Regions from separate parts of the Gordonia sp. SGD-V-85 genome, predicted to be linked through region 2. Evidence: predicted binding sites of a transcription regulator. Region 2 holds the regulator's gene; the other holds the start of a gene.
What was found. The regulator LexA, encoded in region 2, represses DNA repair genes until DNA is damaged. The targets are predictions, from matches to a motif close to CGAACANNTGTTCG.
Positions count from the first base shown of each region.

Region 1: AS181_RS00075 (HNH endonuclease signature motif containing protein) is a predicted target of LexA. The motif match lies at 2,356-2,369, and genes of this name have one in related genera.

Region 1 covers NZ_LNQO01000001.1:12,417-20,079, reverse strand. The annotation lists gene AS181_RS00080 (serine/threonine-protein kinase) at 1-586, shown strand, start outside; gene AS181_RS00075 (HNH endonuclease signature motif containing protein) at 589-2,328, opposite strand; gene AS181_RS24860 (hypothetical protein) at 3,099-4,001, opposite strand; gene AS181_RS00065 (acetate kinase) at 4,516-5,718, opposite strand; gene pta (phosphate acetyltransferase) at 5,715-7,663, opposite strand, start outside.
Region 2 covers NZ_LNQO01000002.1:293,076-300,738, forward strand. The annotation lists gene AS181_RS03420 (1-phosphofructokinase family hexose kinase) at 1-249, opposite strand, end outside; gene AS181_RS03425 (DeoR/GlpR family DNA-binding transcription regulator) at 246-1,016, opposite strand; gene AS181_RS03430 (phosphoenolpyruvate--protein phosphotransferase) at 1,165-2,874, shown strand; gene lexA (transcriptional repressor LexA) at 2,852-3,556, opposite strand; gene AS181_RS03440 (LysM peptidoglycan-binding domain-containing protein) at 3,781-4,320, shown strand; gene nrdR (transcriptional regulator NrdR) at 4,420-4,920, shown strand; gene hrpA (ATP-dependent RNA helicase HrpA) at 4,894-7,663, opposite strand, start outside.

The sequences.
Region 1 (7,663 bases), on a different contig from region 2:
CATCGGCCGTTGGCTGGCCGACGAGAAGGGTCCGGCGAAGTCCGCGGAGAAGATCGCCAAACTGTATGACGTTGCGCAACATCACTATCACGATCTGTGGTTGACCGATCACAGCATCGTGACCGCCGCGTTCGGTCTGGCCCGACTCGCCGTCGCGGCCGGTGACATCGACGCCGCGATCCAGCCGCTCGACGAGGTGCCGGCGACCAGCCGCCACTTCAACACGGCGCGGGCGACGGCGATCATCGCGCTCGTGCACGGCCGACCCACCTCGCAGGTGACCCGCGAGCAGATCGTCGAGGCCGCACGGCGTCTCGAGCAGATCCCGGACACCGAACCACGCAAGGCGCGGATGCTGCTCATCGTGCTGGGCACCGCGCTGGGCTGGATCCACGACAATCCCGACGACGCCAAGCAGGACAACGAACCCTCGACGCTGCTCGGCTTCCCGTTCACCGAGTACGGCATCCGCACCGGCACCGAACGTTCGCTGCGCCAACTGGCCCGCCTGACCCGCACCAACCGGGACCACCGGTTCATGCTCGTCGACCTCGCCAACTACGTCCGGCCGAATACGTTGTTCTAGGGCTATCCGAAGAACGTCCCCGCTGCGTTGCGCACGAGCGGGTCTTCGCCCAGGAGCTCCGCGAGGTGGGCCTCGACCGGTGACGGACGGGTGCTGCGACGCACGCGCAGTGGCGGTCGGACGTCGATGACGTGGCTGGTTTTCAGCCATGAGCGGCGCGCTCGATCGTCGGGCCCCCTGCTCCCTGCGGAGCTTGCGGAAGGCGCGTCAGCCCGGTTCCCTGAGGAGCGCCCGGAGCTTGCGGAGGGCGCGTCACGAAGGGTCGGGCGCGTCTGACCGCCGGGCCGGGTTGGTGGTCCGTGGATCTCGTCGCGCACGGTGTTCAGGTGTTCTGCGAACCGCCGCGGTATGTCGGGTCGGCGGTTCAGGCGACCGGGATTGGGTGGGGCGCCGGGTTCAGCGTTCAACCGCCAGACGCAGCGGCCTTCGTCGGGTCCGGATCGGGCGATTCGGGTGGTGTACTGCCCGGGTTGGTCACCGACCATCCGGTTATGTCGCGGGCAAGCAGGGGCGAGGTCGTCGATGTCGGTGAGACCGCCCTTGGCCCAATCCCTGTGGGCGTGATGCATGTCGACCTGGGTGGCCGGCTGATCACACCCGGGTGCCGAACACACTTCCCCGTCGGGGCGGGCAAAGGACACGAGGCGCTGTTCGCGGGTGGCCAGACGTCTGCCGCGCCCGAAGTGCAGCGGCACAGTGGTGGCGTCTTTGAAGATCGCCAACCACGGCTGGACCTCACCGGCCATCGCGATCAAGTCCCGGATGGGCAGCAGGGTGCCGGTGGCCGTGGTCGCGAGTCCGGCACCCTGGATCAGGTCGGAGAGGTCGGCTTTGACGATCAACTGGACGGGCAGGCCGCGATGCGAGGTGCCGAGTGCGCCGTCGGCGAAACCGGCGGCCAGTGCGGCGTCGAGCGCGTCGTGATTGGACTGGGCGGGGGTGCGTCCGTCGCGATCGGCGGCGGCGGTGAGGGCGTCGGGGTCGGCGGTGCCGGCCGGGCCTTGGTGCGACTGGGGGTCGTCGGGGTTGTTGAGCCCGGGTTTGCCCCAGACAGCGAACATCATGGTGAGCCGGGCGGCGAGTGCGGGAGTGAGGGTGCCCGAGATCTTGGCGGTGCCATCGGCGCGTTGCCGACCGATCCACAGGCCGCGGCGTCGTTTCTGGTCGGTGTCGTCGGCCAGGGTGCCGTCGGGATCGAGGTGGGCAAGCAACCGCGAGCCGAGCTGGGCGATCTCGGCAGGGGTGTGGGCTTCGGCGATCTCGGCCATCTGCCGCTCGGCGGCGACTTTCACGTCGTGTTCGACAGCATGCGGAATCTGGTCGAGGACATCGATGACGGCCTGGACGTGCCCGGTTCCCACGGCACCTTTGGCGAAAGCTTCTGCCAGCGTGGGGTGTTCAGGTTCGAGACGGTCGCCGTTGAGGCAAGTCAGCGCGGCGGTGGCGTTCAGCTGCTTGCGTCGACGCATCGGGTTGGAGATCCGCAGCCGGTGGGTCATGAACTGCATCAGAGTGCGACAGCCGGTCTTGCGGGGCAGATCACGAGCCTCGATTTCGGCGACTTGCCGGTCGCCGGCGTAAGTAATTCGAGCGATCGCGCGTTCGGTAGCGGCGGCGACTTCCATCAGTTCTTCGTCGGTGCACGGGGACAAGTCGACGGTCTGCAGTTTGTCGAGGGTCGCGTGCAGCTCGGCCACCAACTCGACGGCGCGCGGTTGCGGCGTAGCGGAATCGTCGAACATGGTCACCTCCCCCGAGAACCGTTGCTGCGAATGTACGTACGTTCGAGTCTACTTGCTATATCGCTGCACTGCAACGCTTTTGGTTGTTCGATCACGGTGTGTATCTTGTCGGTGGCCCGTGGTAGGGGCGTCCGATTCTCGAACTACCCTGCAGTCGGTCTGCTATCCGGCCGGCTTCCGAACGCAGCCGTGCTGCCTGAACACCCGCTGCGCCGGCCTTCTTCATCGCCGGAACGTCACCCTTCGAGTTCTCACCCACCTCGGTTCACACATTGAGATGACGTCATCGTGCGAGCACTAGTCGCCACATCCGTCATGCCGCAGCGGGTCCCTTCCACGACTGTCTACCGATAGGTGCTCGTCTGATGGGATTCAGCACCGCTGACGACGAGACCGAGCTACAGGCCAAGCAGATCGAACGCGACGGTCTGACCCTAAACGAGCGGAGGCCGGCCAAGCTGAACGCATGATCCTGCGTTGGATTCTGGATCTCGCGGCCCGGATCACTGATGGTTCGTGTCGACTTGGCCGACGTCGTCGACCTACAGTCTGACGCCTACCACTGCTGGTCCGGACCCCAAGGGGCTACCTCTCCGAGGCCGACGGCAACTACACGTACATGGCTCCACCCCGACCTATAGTCGAGCCGCATACTCAAGATCACAGACAATGAGTAGGAGATTGTGAGACTCAGCCTGACGTAGGCGCCTGTCGATAATCCCCCCAAGAATCACCGCACCTCAATCAACTACCGCGCTTGCGAAAGGTGGCTAGCCGCTGCGACTAGGGACGGGGAGAGCCGCATCAGGATTAATTATCATCTCCGTAACACGCGTCCCATAGATCTGATCCCCGGGCTCTCCCGAGAATCCAGTTATAGTCAGGTCAACTCTTGAGATCGTAGTGTTGCTTTTGAGCAGGCTGCGAATATCGGAATTCAGATGGGCAAGCTCTTCAGTTCCTTCACGCGCTGGGATTGATGAAATGTCAAGCGAGACGACTGCTGGATTGCGCCCGGAGAACTGGCGCGCCGCCTTCTTCACTGACTTCACTGTCCCTTTCACGCAGTCCTGACGAACTTTGCAACCAGCATTGAGCGTTAGTACTCGCGCAATGCCGAAGTTCTGATCGACAGTCCCCCCCGTCGACCTCCAGTCGAACTCATCGGCCTCGCCGGTAGACGGCATGGGGAGGAATAGCTCTGCAACTCCGGTGTTAGTATCAGCGTTCGCTTCTGCGCCAACTACCTCAAAATTGGCTGTAAACAGCCCGGGCGCAATGTCGCTGAAACTTGACGGTTGCGGCTTTCGCAAACCCTGTCGCGCAGACTCCACGATTCGGCCGACAAATTCTCGTCTTGGCTCTACTTTAAACATAACCTCGACAGCTAAAGCCGAATGATCAATATGCTCGGGAAAAACGCTCACCAACTTCCTCTCAAGAAGTTTATAGAGTTCGAGCCTACCCCTGTCGCGGGCGCTAGTTCCTGCTCTGCGTTTACATTCGACTTCGACGCGATCGTCTACGATGAAATCGGGTGTTTTTGTACTCGTCTCGGGTATGAATACGACGCGGCCACCGGACATCACGTATCCGCTCGCGGCGCGGATCTCGTGGATTGCGCTCTTTACTCGCTCCTCATCGTCAAGGCGAAGATCGTCCACTCTGGCCATCAGGTTTTGGGTGCCAGAGTCGCGTAACACTCGGATGTGCATGGCCAGTTCAGCGATCTGTAGGAGTTGTTGCGACGGATGGAGTGGATCTGGCTCTCCGCGTTTGTACTGGCATAACCACGCAGCAGCGGTATGTTTTTCTCGAGACGGGTGAGCCAAACGCTCTTCGAGCCAATCGGCACCCATTAGGTCAATAAGCTCGTCCGCCAGTGCGATGAGTTCTTGGGTCCTAACTTGCTGAAGCCCACCCCGAATAACCATCCTCGAATGATAACGATCAGGACTGACGGCGCCAGGACTGCAACACCGACAGGTCGCACAGGTGTAATCCGCAACTGCCGAGTATGCGGACGATGCCAACGCGCCGGCGTGCTGGACCCCACCTACCGTCCCGCGCTTCAACGCGACGGGCAGGCGAGACACGACCCAATCCCGAGCTGCTACCTCTACATGAGTTCGCACAGCGTCCCGCCATCAGCACACCTATAGCAGACAAGTGGTCCTCAACCGGGAATCAGCCCCCAACCACCGCCGCCGACTGCCGCGCGATGGCCAGCTCCTCATTCGTCGGAACCACAAGGACCTCTACCGCACTGTCATCCGCCGAGATGCGTCGAGCCTCTTTGCCACGCACAGCGTTTCGCTCGTCATCGACGATGATCCCGAACCCTTCCAACCCCGCCAGCGCACGGGCGCGGACGACTGCGGAGTTCTCCCCCACCCCGGCCGTGAAAGTGATGGCATCGACGTGGCCGAGGGCGAACGCGTACGCACCGAGGTAGCGGCGCAGACGGTGGATGTAGACGTCAAAGGCGCGTCGGGCGGCGTCGTCACCGTTGTCCATCAATTCGGTGATCGTGCGGAAGTCGTTCTCGCCGCACAGACCTCGAAGTCCCGAACGCTTGTTGAGCAGCGTGTCGATCTCGTCGACGGACAGGTTCGCCACCCGGTTCAGATGCAGGACCAGCCCGGGGTCGAGGTCACCGCTGCGGGTTCCCATCACCAGTCCCTCGAGCGGGGTCATACCCATCGACGTGTCGATCGGCTGCCCGCCCGCGATGGCCGACGCCGACGCGCCGTTGCCCAGGTGCAGCACGATCTGGTTCAGCGACGCCGGGTCGCGGTCGAGGAACTCGGCCACCCGACCGGAGACATACTCGTGGCTGGTGCCGTGAAAACCGTAGCGGCGGATCGCATGTTCGTCCGCGACCGCACGGTCGATCGCGTATGTCGCCGACGCGTCGGGGAGACCGTGGAAGAACGCGGTGTCGAACACGGCCACCGAGGGGACGTCGGGGAGCAACTCCCGGGCCGCCAGGATGCCGACCAGGTTGGCCGGATTGTGCAGCGGCGCCAGCGGGGAGATCCGCTCGATCTCCGAGATCACCTCGGGGGTCACCACCGTCGGCTCGTAGAACGACCGGCCACCGTGCACCACCCGATGTCCGACCGCGCTCAGTCCCGCGTCGGCCAGATCGGTTCCGTTGTCGGCGAAGAAGCGTTCCGCGCGTCGGACCGCGGCGAGGTGATCGTCGAGTTCCAGTGTCTCGGTGACGGTCTCGCCGTTCTGTTCGTGTGTCATCGACGAACCGGAGTCGCCGATCCGCTCCGCGATGCCCTCCGCGATCACCGTGCCGTCCGCCGGTTGCACCAGTTGGTATTTCAGCGACGACGAGCCGGCGTTGAGCACCAGCACCGCACCCGACGCCCCGCTCATCGGGGACCCTCGGCCTCGGCGGAGGCGGCGTTCTCGGCGAGTGGGTCCACGCCCTCCTGCTGGGCCTGGATCGCGGTGATGGCGACCGTGTTCACGATGTCCGAGACGAGGGCGCCGCGGCTCAGGTCGTTGATCGGCTTGTTCAAGCCCTGCAGCACCGGGCCGATCGCGACCGCCCCCGCGCTCCGCTGCACCGCCTTGTACGTGTTGTTGCCCGTGTTGAGGTCGGGAAAGATCAGCACGGTCGCACGGCCGGCCACCGGCGAGTCGGGCATCTTGGTCTTCGCCACCGAGGGTTCCACCGCGGCGTCGTACTGGATCGGCCCCTCGACCAGCAGATCGGGTTGCCGCTCGCGCACGAGTTCGGTTGCGGTCTTGACCTTCTCGACGTCGGCGCCCGATCCGGACGTCCCGGTCGAGTACGACAGCATCGCGACCCGGGGATCGATACCGAAGGCCGCGGACGTCTGCGCCGAGGAGATGGCAATGTCGGCGAGCTGTTCGTCGGACGGATCCGGGACGATGGCGCAGTCGCCGTACGCGAGCACCTTGTCGGCCAGGCACATGAAGAACACGCTCGACACGGTGGACACACCCGGTTTGGTCTTGATGATCTCGAAGGCCGGCCGGATCGTGTGGGCCGTGGTGTGCGACGCCCCCGACACCATCCCGTCGGCGCGCCCGGTGTGCACCATCATCGTGCCGAAATACGACACGTCACGCATCTTCTCCTGGGCCCGTTCCAGATCCATACCCTTGTGCTTGCGCAGCTCGGTGTAGATCCGGGCGAACTCGTCGAGATACTCCGACTCGGCCGGGTCGATGACCGTGACGTCGGAGAGGTCGAGTCCGAGTTCGATGGAACGCTCGCGCACCGCTTCGGGATCACCGAGCAGAGTGAGGTCGGCAACGCTGCGCCGCGCAAGCCTGTTGGCGGCCCGCAGGATCCGGTCATCGTCGCCCTCCGGTAACACGATGTGCTTTCGGTCGGCGCGCGCACGGGAGATCAGGCGGTACTCGAACATCTGCGGCGTCACCACGGTCGGCGTCGACACGTTGAGGTTGCGCATGACCTTCTCGGGGTCGACATGGGTCTCCATCATCGCCAGTGCGGCCTCGATCTTGTGTACCGAGCCCACCCCCACCTTGCCGCGCGTGTGAGCGGCGGTACGCGCGGTGTCGTAGGTGCCCTGCGGGCAGCTGATGATCGGCAGGGTCGGCTTCAACCCGCTCACCAGCGCCTCGATCATCGGGTGCGGTTTGAGTCCGCCGTTGAGGATGATGCCGGCGAGACGCGGGAAACCCTGTGCGGTGTTGGCGTTCACGAGTGCCAGGAGAACATCCGACCGGTCGGCTGGCGTGATGACCACGGTGCCGTCGGTGAGCCGCTCCAGGATGTGCTCGACGGTCATGCCCCCGACCATCACCCGGAGCGCCTCGCGGTCGAGCAATTCCTCGTCACCGCTGTACATCGTCGCGCCGAGAGCCTCCTTGAGCTCCCCCATCGTGGGGGCGAAGAGCACCGGCTCCTCGGGTAGGCACAGTGCCGGAATCCCGGTGCTGCGCAACTGGTCCCGGATCTCGTCGAGGCGGTCGGGGTCGCACCGGTTGGCAACCAGGGCGACGGGGGTGGCATGGGCAGCGGTCACCTCGGCGATCAGCCCCTCGGCCAGACCGTGCATCTCTTCCGGCGACCTGTCGATCGCCTTGATCGCCAACACCATCGGCGCCGAGAGATTCGCGGCGATCCGGGCGTTGTAGCTCAGCTCCGACGGGGTGCCGACGTCGGTGTAATCCGAACCGACGATGACCACGCGGTCGCAGCGGGACTGGATGGCGTGGAAGCGCGCGACGATCTCGGCGACCGCACCTTCGGGATCGTTGTGCACCTCCTCGTAGGTGACACCGAGACAGTCCTCGTACGGGAGGTCGGCGGATTCGTAGT
Region 2 (7,663 bases):
CTCGACCGGCACGGCGTCGTAGGGGAGTGCGAGGTCGTCGAGTGCGGCCCGCAACGGGTCGCCCGGCCGCGCCGGGAGCAGTGCGCGGGTGGCCAGGCCCGCGGCCGCGACGACCCGGGCCACGTTGACGCCCTTGCCGCCCGGCTCGGTGCGGACCACGCCGGCGCGCTGCACCTCGCCGCGGGCGAGCGGTGCGCCGAGTTCGAGGGTGCGGTCGAGACTCGGGTTGGCGGTGACGGTGACGATCATGCGATCACGACCTCGACGCCACGCGCGGACAGGGCCGCCGAATAGGCCGGGTCGATCCCGGAGTCGGTGATGAGGACGTCGACGTCGTCGAGTCCGGCGAAGGAGGTGAGGTCCTCGCGGTCCATCTTCGAGCTGTCGGCAAGGACTACGACCCGTTGCGCGGCTGCGACCATCGCCGCCTTGACCGCGGCCTCGTCCGGGTCGGGTGTCGACAACCCGTGGGCCTCGCTCAGGCCGTTCGTCCCGATGAAGGCGGTGGTCACGCGCAGTCGGCGAAGCGCGTCCACGGTGTCGACGCCCACGGTCGCCTGGGTGAGACCGCGTACGCGTCCGCCGAGGGCATGGAGACCGTCGGGATGGGTTCCCGCGAGCAGGCCGGCGATGGGCAGGCTGTTGGTGAACAGGGTGAGCCTCCGATCGGGAGCGGTCGCCTCGGCCGCGCGGTAGGTGGTGGTGCCGGCGTCGAAGAGCACCGAGCCGCCGTCGGGCGGCAGGAACCGGATGGCCGCCCGGCCGATCGCGGTCTTCTGCTCGATCTGGCTCGACTCCCGTTCGTCGATCCCGAGCTCGCCGAGGGTGCGCATGATCTCGGCGCGCACGGCGCCGCCGTGGACCCGCTGGAGATGTCCGGCGCGTTCCAGTACCGCGAGATCGCGTCGGACGGTCTCGCTGGTGACGTCGAATTTCTCGGCGAGCGCGGCCACGGATGCCCGCCCCGCGAGGCGCACCTCGTCGACGATCGCCTGTTGTCTCTCCTCGGCGTACACACCGCTCCGATCTCCGGTTTCGACCACCCGCTTGTTGAGGCGTGTGGGATTGGATGTTGTAGTAATTGTGTTTACGCCTGTTTGTGTTGACAAGTCAAGCACTTTTTGTAACGGTGGTCACATCGATAGTCGAGTGAGAGGCAAGACGATGGCGCAGATCCTGACGGGAACCCCGGTGGTCGGCGGATTGGCCCACGGTCCCGCGCTGTGGCCGGGCGAGCGACCCGACCACTCGCCGGAGAAGCTCGGCGTCGGTGTGGAGATCGCCGAGGAACGGCGCGCCGACGAGGTCTCGCGCTTCGCCACCGCGGCCGGCGCCGTCGCGGCGCGGCTGCGCACGCGCGCGTCGCAGAACACCGGGGTGACGGCCGAGGTGCTCGCCGCGACGGCGGGCCTGGCCGAGGACCGCGGCTGGATCGGTGCCGCGACCGCGCTCATCGGCAAGGGCGCCCCCGCCGAGGCCGCTGCCGTCGCGGCCACCGAACAGTTCGCGGCGGTGTTCACCAAGCTCGGCGGACTGATGGCCGAGCGGGTCACCGATCTCAACGACGTGCGCGACCGGGTCCTCGCCGAACTGCTCGGCCTACCCGAACCTGGTGTGCCCACTCCGGAGGTGCCGTCGGTCCTGCTCGCCGACGACCTCGCGCCCGCCGACACCGCGGGCCTCGACCCCACGAGCACCATCGCCCTCGTCACCCGCCTCGGCGGACCGACCAGCCACACCGCGATCATCGCGCGCCAGCTGGGGATCCCGTGCGTGGTGGCGGTGGCCGACCTGGACGAGATCGAGCCCGGCACAACCGTTCTCGTCGACGGCAGCACCGGGCGAATCGAGGTGGAGCCCGATGCGGAGGCGGCCCGGGCTCGCGTCGACGAGGATCGGCGGCATGCCGCACTCGTCGCCGGCTGGACCGGTCCGGGGCAGACCGCCGACGGGGTGGCCGTGGCGGTGCTCGCCAACGTCGCCGACGGATCGTCGGCACGCGCCGCGGCCGGGTACCCAGTCGAGGGCGTCGGGCTCTTCCGCACCGAACTCGCGTTCCTCGAGCGTGCCGACGAACCGTCGGTGGACGAGCAGGCCGCGATCTACCGGGAGGTGCTCGATGCGTTCAACGGGCAGAAGGTGGTCATCCGCACCCTCGACGCCGGGTCCGACAAACCGCTCCGGTTCGTGACCCATCCCGACGAATCGAACCCAGCGCTCGGCGTGCGGGGTGATCGGATCGCGCTGGCGCACCCCGAGATCCGCGCGCATCAGCTCGACGCGATCGCGCAGGCCGCGTCGGGGTCGGCCGTCGCGCCGTGGGTCATGGCGCCGATGATCGCCTCGCCGGCGGAGGCGCGCACCTTCGCCGCCGAGGTCCGTGGCCGTGGTCTGGTCGCCGGGGTGATGATCGAGGTGCCCGCGGCGGCGATCCTGGCCGAAGCCGTCCTCGCCGAGGTGGACTTCGTGTCCATCGGCACCAACGATCTGACCCAGTACACGATGGCGGCCGACCGGATGTCGGCCGATCTCGCCGGACTGACCGACCCGTGGCAACCGGCCGTGTTGAGCCTCATCGCGGGAGTCGCGGCAGCGGGCGCACGTCAGGGAAAGCCGGTCGGGGTGTGCGGCGAGGCCGCCGCCGATCCGAACCTCGCCTGCGTGCTCGTCGGTCTCGGCGTCACCTCGCTGTCCAGCGCGCCGGCTGCTGCCGCGGCCGTGGGGGCCCGGCTCGGCGAGGTGTCCGCACCGGACTGCCGGGCCGCCGCCGAGGCCGCCCTGGCCACCTCGGATCCCGCCGCGGCGCGCGAGGCTGCCGCGGCGGTGCTCGACGGTTCGGTCGGCGGAGAGGTCAGACTCGCCGCATCACGGTGACGACCTTGCCGAGGATGACGGCATCGTTGCCCGGGATCGGATCGAACAGTTCGTTGTGCGGCATGAGCCAGACGTTGGGGCCCTGACGCTTGAAGGTCTTCACGGTGGCCTCGCCGTCGATCATGGCCGCGACGATGTCGCCGTTGTCGGCGACGTTCTGCTGCCGGACCACGACCCAGTCGCCGTCGCAGATCGCGGCGTCGATCATCGACTCGCCGACGACGCGCAACAGGAAGAGCGATCCCTCGCCGACCAGCTCACGGGGCAGCGGGAAGACGTCCTCGACGGCCTCCTCGGCCAGGATCGGACCGCCGGCCGCGATACGGCCGAGAACCGGCACGAAGGTCGGCTCGGGAAGCTGGCCGGCCGTCGGGGTGTCCGGCGACGGGGTGTCACTCGGGGCGATGTTGACCGCACGGGGACGGTTCGCGTCGCGCTTGAGCAGCCCCTTGCGTTCCAGCGTCCGCAACTGATGGGCCACCGACGACGTCGAGGCCAGGCCGACCTCGTCGCCGATCTCCCGGATGCTCGGCGGATAACCGCGCTCGCGCACCGAGCGGCGGATCACCTCCAGGACCCCGGCCTGTCGCGGGGTGAGTGAGGCCTCGGCGGCGGCGGCGTCGAACGGGGCCTCGTCGTCGGCGCCCCGCGCTCGGCCGCGCCTATCGCCGGTGTCACTCATGTTCGGTTCCTCTCGTCTTCGGAACGTGCTGGTAGATGGCTTGCGCCGGGTCCGAGCCTAGCGGAGTTCGACCGGCACCTCAAACATTTGTTCGATGTGTCGCGAGACTTTGTCGGGCCGTCGTGCTACAAATTCGAACATCAGTGCATCGAACATCTGATCGATGTTCGAACACCGACCGCGACACCCCGCACGATCCAGACACCAGAACACCGGAGGGCACCATGCGCACCGCCACTCTCGTCGCTCCCGTCCGCACCGACCGTCCCGACGCTGTCCGGCCCCCCACCGACCGCGCCGATCGGGTCCGGACGCGCGCCCCGCTGTCCGACGGCGGCCGGCCGATAGACAACCGGCCGGCCGGCACCCGACCGCGGGGTGCGTCGCCGGTGACCCCGCGGGTGGGCGGTACCCACTGTGGCTCTCCGGTCGGGGTGCGCGGGCGTGGCCCGGTCGGACCCGACGCGGCGGTGTTCCGTCGGCGCCGCCGCACCGCGGTCGCGCTCCTCGCCGGCGTCGGGCTGGCGTTCGTCGTGTGGGTGTTCGGTGTCGTGGGCCAGAACTACTCGGACTCGCTGACCCCGTCCGCCGTGAGTGCCGAGGTCGTCCACGTGCGCTCGGGGGACTCGCTCAGCTCGATCGCCGGCCGGGTGGCACCCGAGATGCCGCGCGAGGTCGTGATCGACGAGATCGTCGCGATGAACGATCTGGGGTCGAGCGCGCTGCAGGTGGGCCAGCCCCTGCTCACCCCCCGGTACCGCTGAGGCCGGGCGGTATCCTCGATGTCACAGGGGCCGGCCGACAAGCGGCGGGGCGCACGCTTCGGGTGCGTTCCAGCGTCCCGCGACCTGCGTGAGGACACGATGCGCTGCCCCTTCTGCAAGAACGACGACACCAAGGTCATCGACTCGCGTGTCGCAGATGAAGGGCAGGCCATCCGCCGCCGTCGCTCCTGTGTGGAGTGCGGTCGCCGGTTCTCGACCGTGGAGAGCGCCGTGCTCGCGGTGGTCAAACGCAACGGCGTGACCGAACCGTTCAGCCGGGAGAAGGTCATGCGCGGCGTGCGGCGAGCCTGTCAGGGCCGCCACGTCGCCGAGGACGCGCTCGCGCAACTCGCCCAGCAGGTCGAGGACACGGTGCGCGCCAGTGGATCGGCCGAGATCCCCAGCAACGAGGTCGGACTCGCCATCCTGGGTCCGCTCCGCGATCTTGACGAGGTGGCGTATCTGCGCTTCGCCTCGGTGTACCGGTCGTTCGACTCGGTGGAGGACTTCCAGCGCGAGATCGACGACCTGAAGGCGGCATCGGGTTCCGGGAGCGCGCTCGCCGAACCCGTGTCAGCCGAGTCGGTCCAGAGCTCGTAGGACCCGTTTCTCCGACACCGGGAACGCGGTACCGAGACGCTGGGCGAACAGCCCCACGCGCAACTCCTCGACGAGCCACTGCGCTTCGTCGTCGACCACCGCCCGCCGGTGCTCGGGTACCTGTTCGATGCGCTGGGCCCACCGTTCGACGACGCGATCGACGGCGGCCACCCCGGCCTGGTCGCGTGCTGCGGACGCGGGTAGTGCCTCCAGACGTGCTTGCGCGCCGTCGAGATAGCGCGGCAGATTCTCCAGGTGGCGTCGCGCGGTGGCCGCCACGAATCCGTCGAACACGAGGTGGGCGACCTGTTCGGCGACGTCGTCGGCAGCCAGCGAACCGGCGTGCCGGTCGATCGCCGCCCGCAGCGGGGCCATCCGTTCGAGGGCCGCGACGGCCAGCGAGAAGTAGTCCGGTGCGGCCGCGGCGACCCGTGGCCGGATCTGTTCGAGCAGCGCCGAGAAGGACTGCGGTGAGCGAACCGCGGCGAGCTCTGCGTCGTCGATGTCGGCGACCGTGTCCCGGGTCGCCCGGCGGGTGCAGTCGGCGAGCAGTGCCTCGATGGTCGAGTACGGGCTCTGGCTCAGGGCGAGTCGTTCGACCGGACTCAGCGAGCCGGCGATCCGCTTGTGCAGCGGAGGTATCGCGAGGTCGAGGAGGGCGACGATCCCTCGTCGCAGGAGGCGATCTCGTGTCTCGGGGCTCGCCGCATCGACGACGACGACGCCCCGCGCGTGGCCCTTCGCATCGGAGACCACGTCGATCGTCGGGTACCGGGTCAGCCGCTGCCCCGCGACATCGACCGTGGTCTGCTCGGCGAGCGAGCCGATCCCGTCTGCGGTCCAGGTCCGATACAGGGTGCGCGACACCGTCTTCGGCGCCGCGGGCGTTCCGGTCTGCTGAAGTTCGGGCAACGAGTCGGCGCGGGAGACGATCCGCCCGGAGTCGTCGGCCACCGCGAAATGCATGCGCAGGTGCGGCGGTACCCGGTGGGTGTCGAAATCGGCTGCGGTCACCCGCATCCCGGTGATCGCGGAGAGCTCGCGCGCCAGCCCGGTGGCCAGCGGCTCTTTGCGCGGGGTGAGCCGGCCGAGCGCGAGTTCGGCGAACCGCTGCGCGGGTGACATGCTCTTGCGCAGCTGTTTCGGTAGCGACTTGACCAGTGCGGTGGCCAGTTCGGCGCGCATGCCCGGTACCGACCAGTCGAAACCGGCCGGTCGGACATGGGGGAGCAGTGCCTGCGGGATCACGACGGTGACGCCGTCGTCGGGTGCGCCCGGTTCGAACCGGTAGCGCAGTTCGAGTCGGGTGTCGCCCTGCTGCCAGGCGCCGGGATAGTCCGTGGGGGCGACGTCGGTGCCTCCCGTGACGTCCTCGGGGCGCAGATCCAGCAAATCGGGTTCGGCACGGCGGGCCTTCTTCCACCAGGTGTCGAAGTGCCGGGCCGAGGTGACGTCGGACGGTAGCCGCTGGTCGTAGAACTCGAAGAGCTGGTCCTCGGTGATCACGAGACCCCGGGTGCGCGTGCGGTTCTCGACGTCCGAGGCGGCCTCGAGAAGCTTGCGATTGCGGTCGAAGAAGGCGTGCTGCGTCCGCCAATCGCCCTCGACGAGAGCGTGCCGGATGAACAGCTCCCGCGAGACCACCGGGTCGATGGGGCCGTAGTCGACGCGCCGGCGGGCGACGAGCGGGACCCCGTAGAGGGTCACGCGTTCGTAGGCCATCGCCGCTCCGCGTCTCGCCGACCAGTGCGGCTCGCTGTGGGTGCGCTTCACCAGATCCCCGGCGAGTTTCTCGGCCCACAGCGGATCGATCCCGGCGACGGTGTGGGCGAACAGGCGCGACGTCTCGAGGACCTCGGCCGCCATGATGAAGGCGGGCGGCTTCTTGGCGAGCGGAGAAGCGGGGAAGATCATCAGCGTGGTGTTGCGCGCACCGGTGAACTCGCGGCCCTCGGTGTTGCGGGCGGCGATGTTGCTGAGCAACCCGGACAGGATGGATCGGTGGACGGCGTCGGCGTCGAGTTCGGTCGGTGCGACCGACCAGTCGAGGTCCTTGACGATCTCGGTCAGCTGCCGATGGAGGTCCTGCCATTCCCGGATGCGCAGGAAGTGGAGGTACTCGCGCTCACACATGCGCCGAAAGCGGCTGGCGGACAACTCCTTGCGCTGTTCGCCGAGGTACCGCCACAGCTCCACGTAGGACAGGAAGTCCGACTGCGGGACGACGAAGCGCCGGTGCTGGGCGTCGGCGGCCTCCCGGTGCTCGGCCGGCCGTTCCCGTGGATCGGGGAGCGACATCGCGGCGGCGATCACGAGAAGGTGGTCGAGACAACCCAGTTCGTGTCCGGCGATGAGCATCCGGGCGACCCGGGGATCGACCGGGATCCGCGACATCGACCGGCCGATCGGGGTCAGTCGCGGGGGCCCGCCCTCGCGCGGGACGGTGATGGCGCCGAGTTCGGTGAGAACACCCATACCGTCGCGGATCGCGCGGTCGTCGGGCGGCTGGACGAACGGGAACTCGGCGATCTCACCCAGTTTCAGCGAGGTCATCTGGAGGATGACCGCCGCGAGGTTGGTGCGCAGGATCTCCGGGTCGGTGAAGGCCGGCCGGGAGTCGAAGTCGTTCTCGCTGTAGAGACGGATGCAGACGCCCGGGGCGACACGACCGCATCGACCGGCCCGCTGCCGGGCACTGGCCTGTGAGACCGGTTCGATGGGAAGACGATTGACCTTGGTCCTG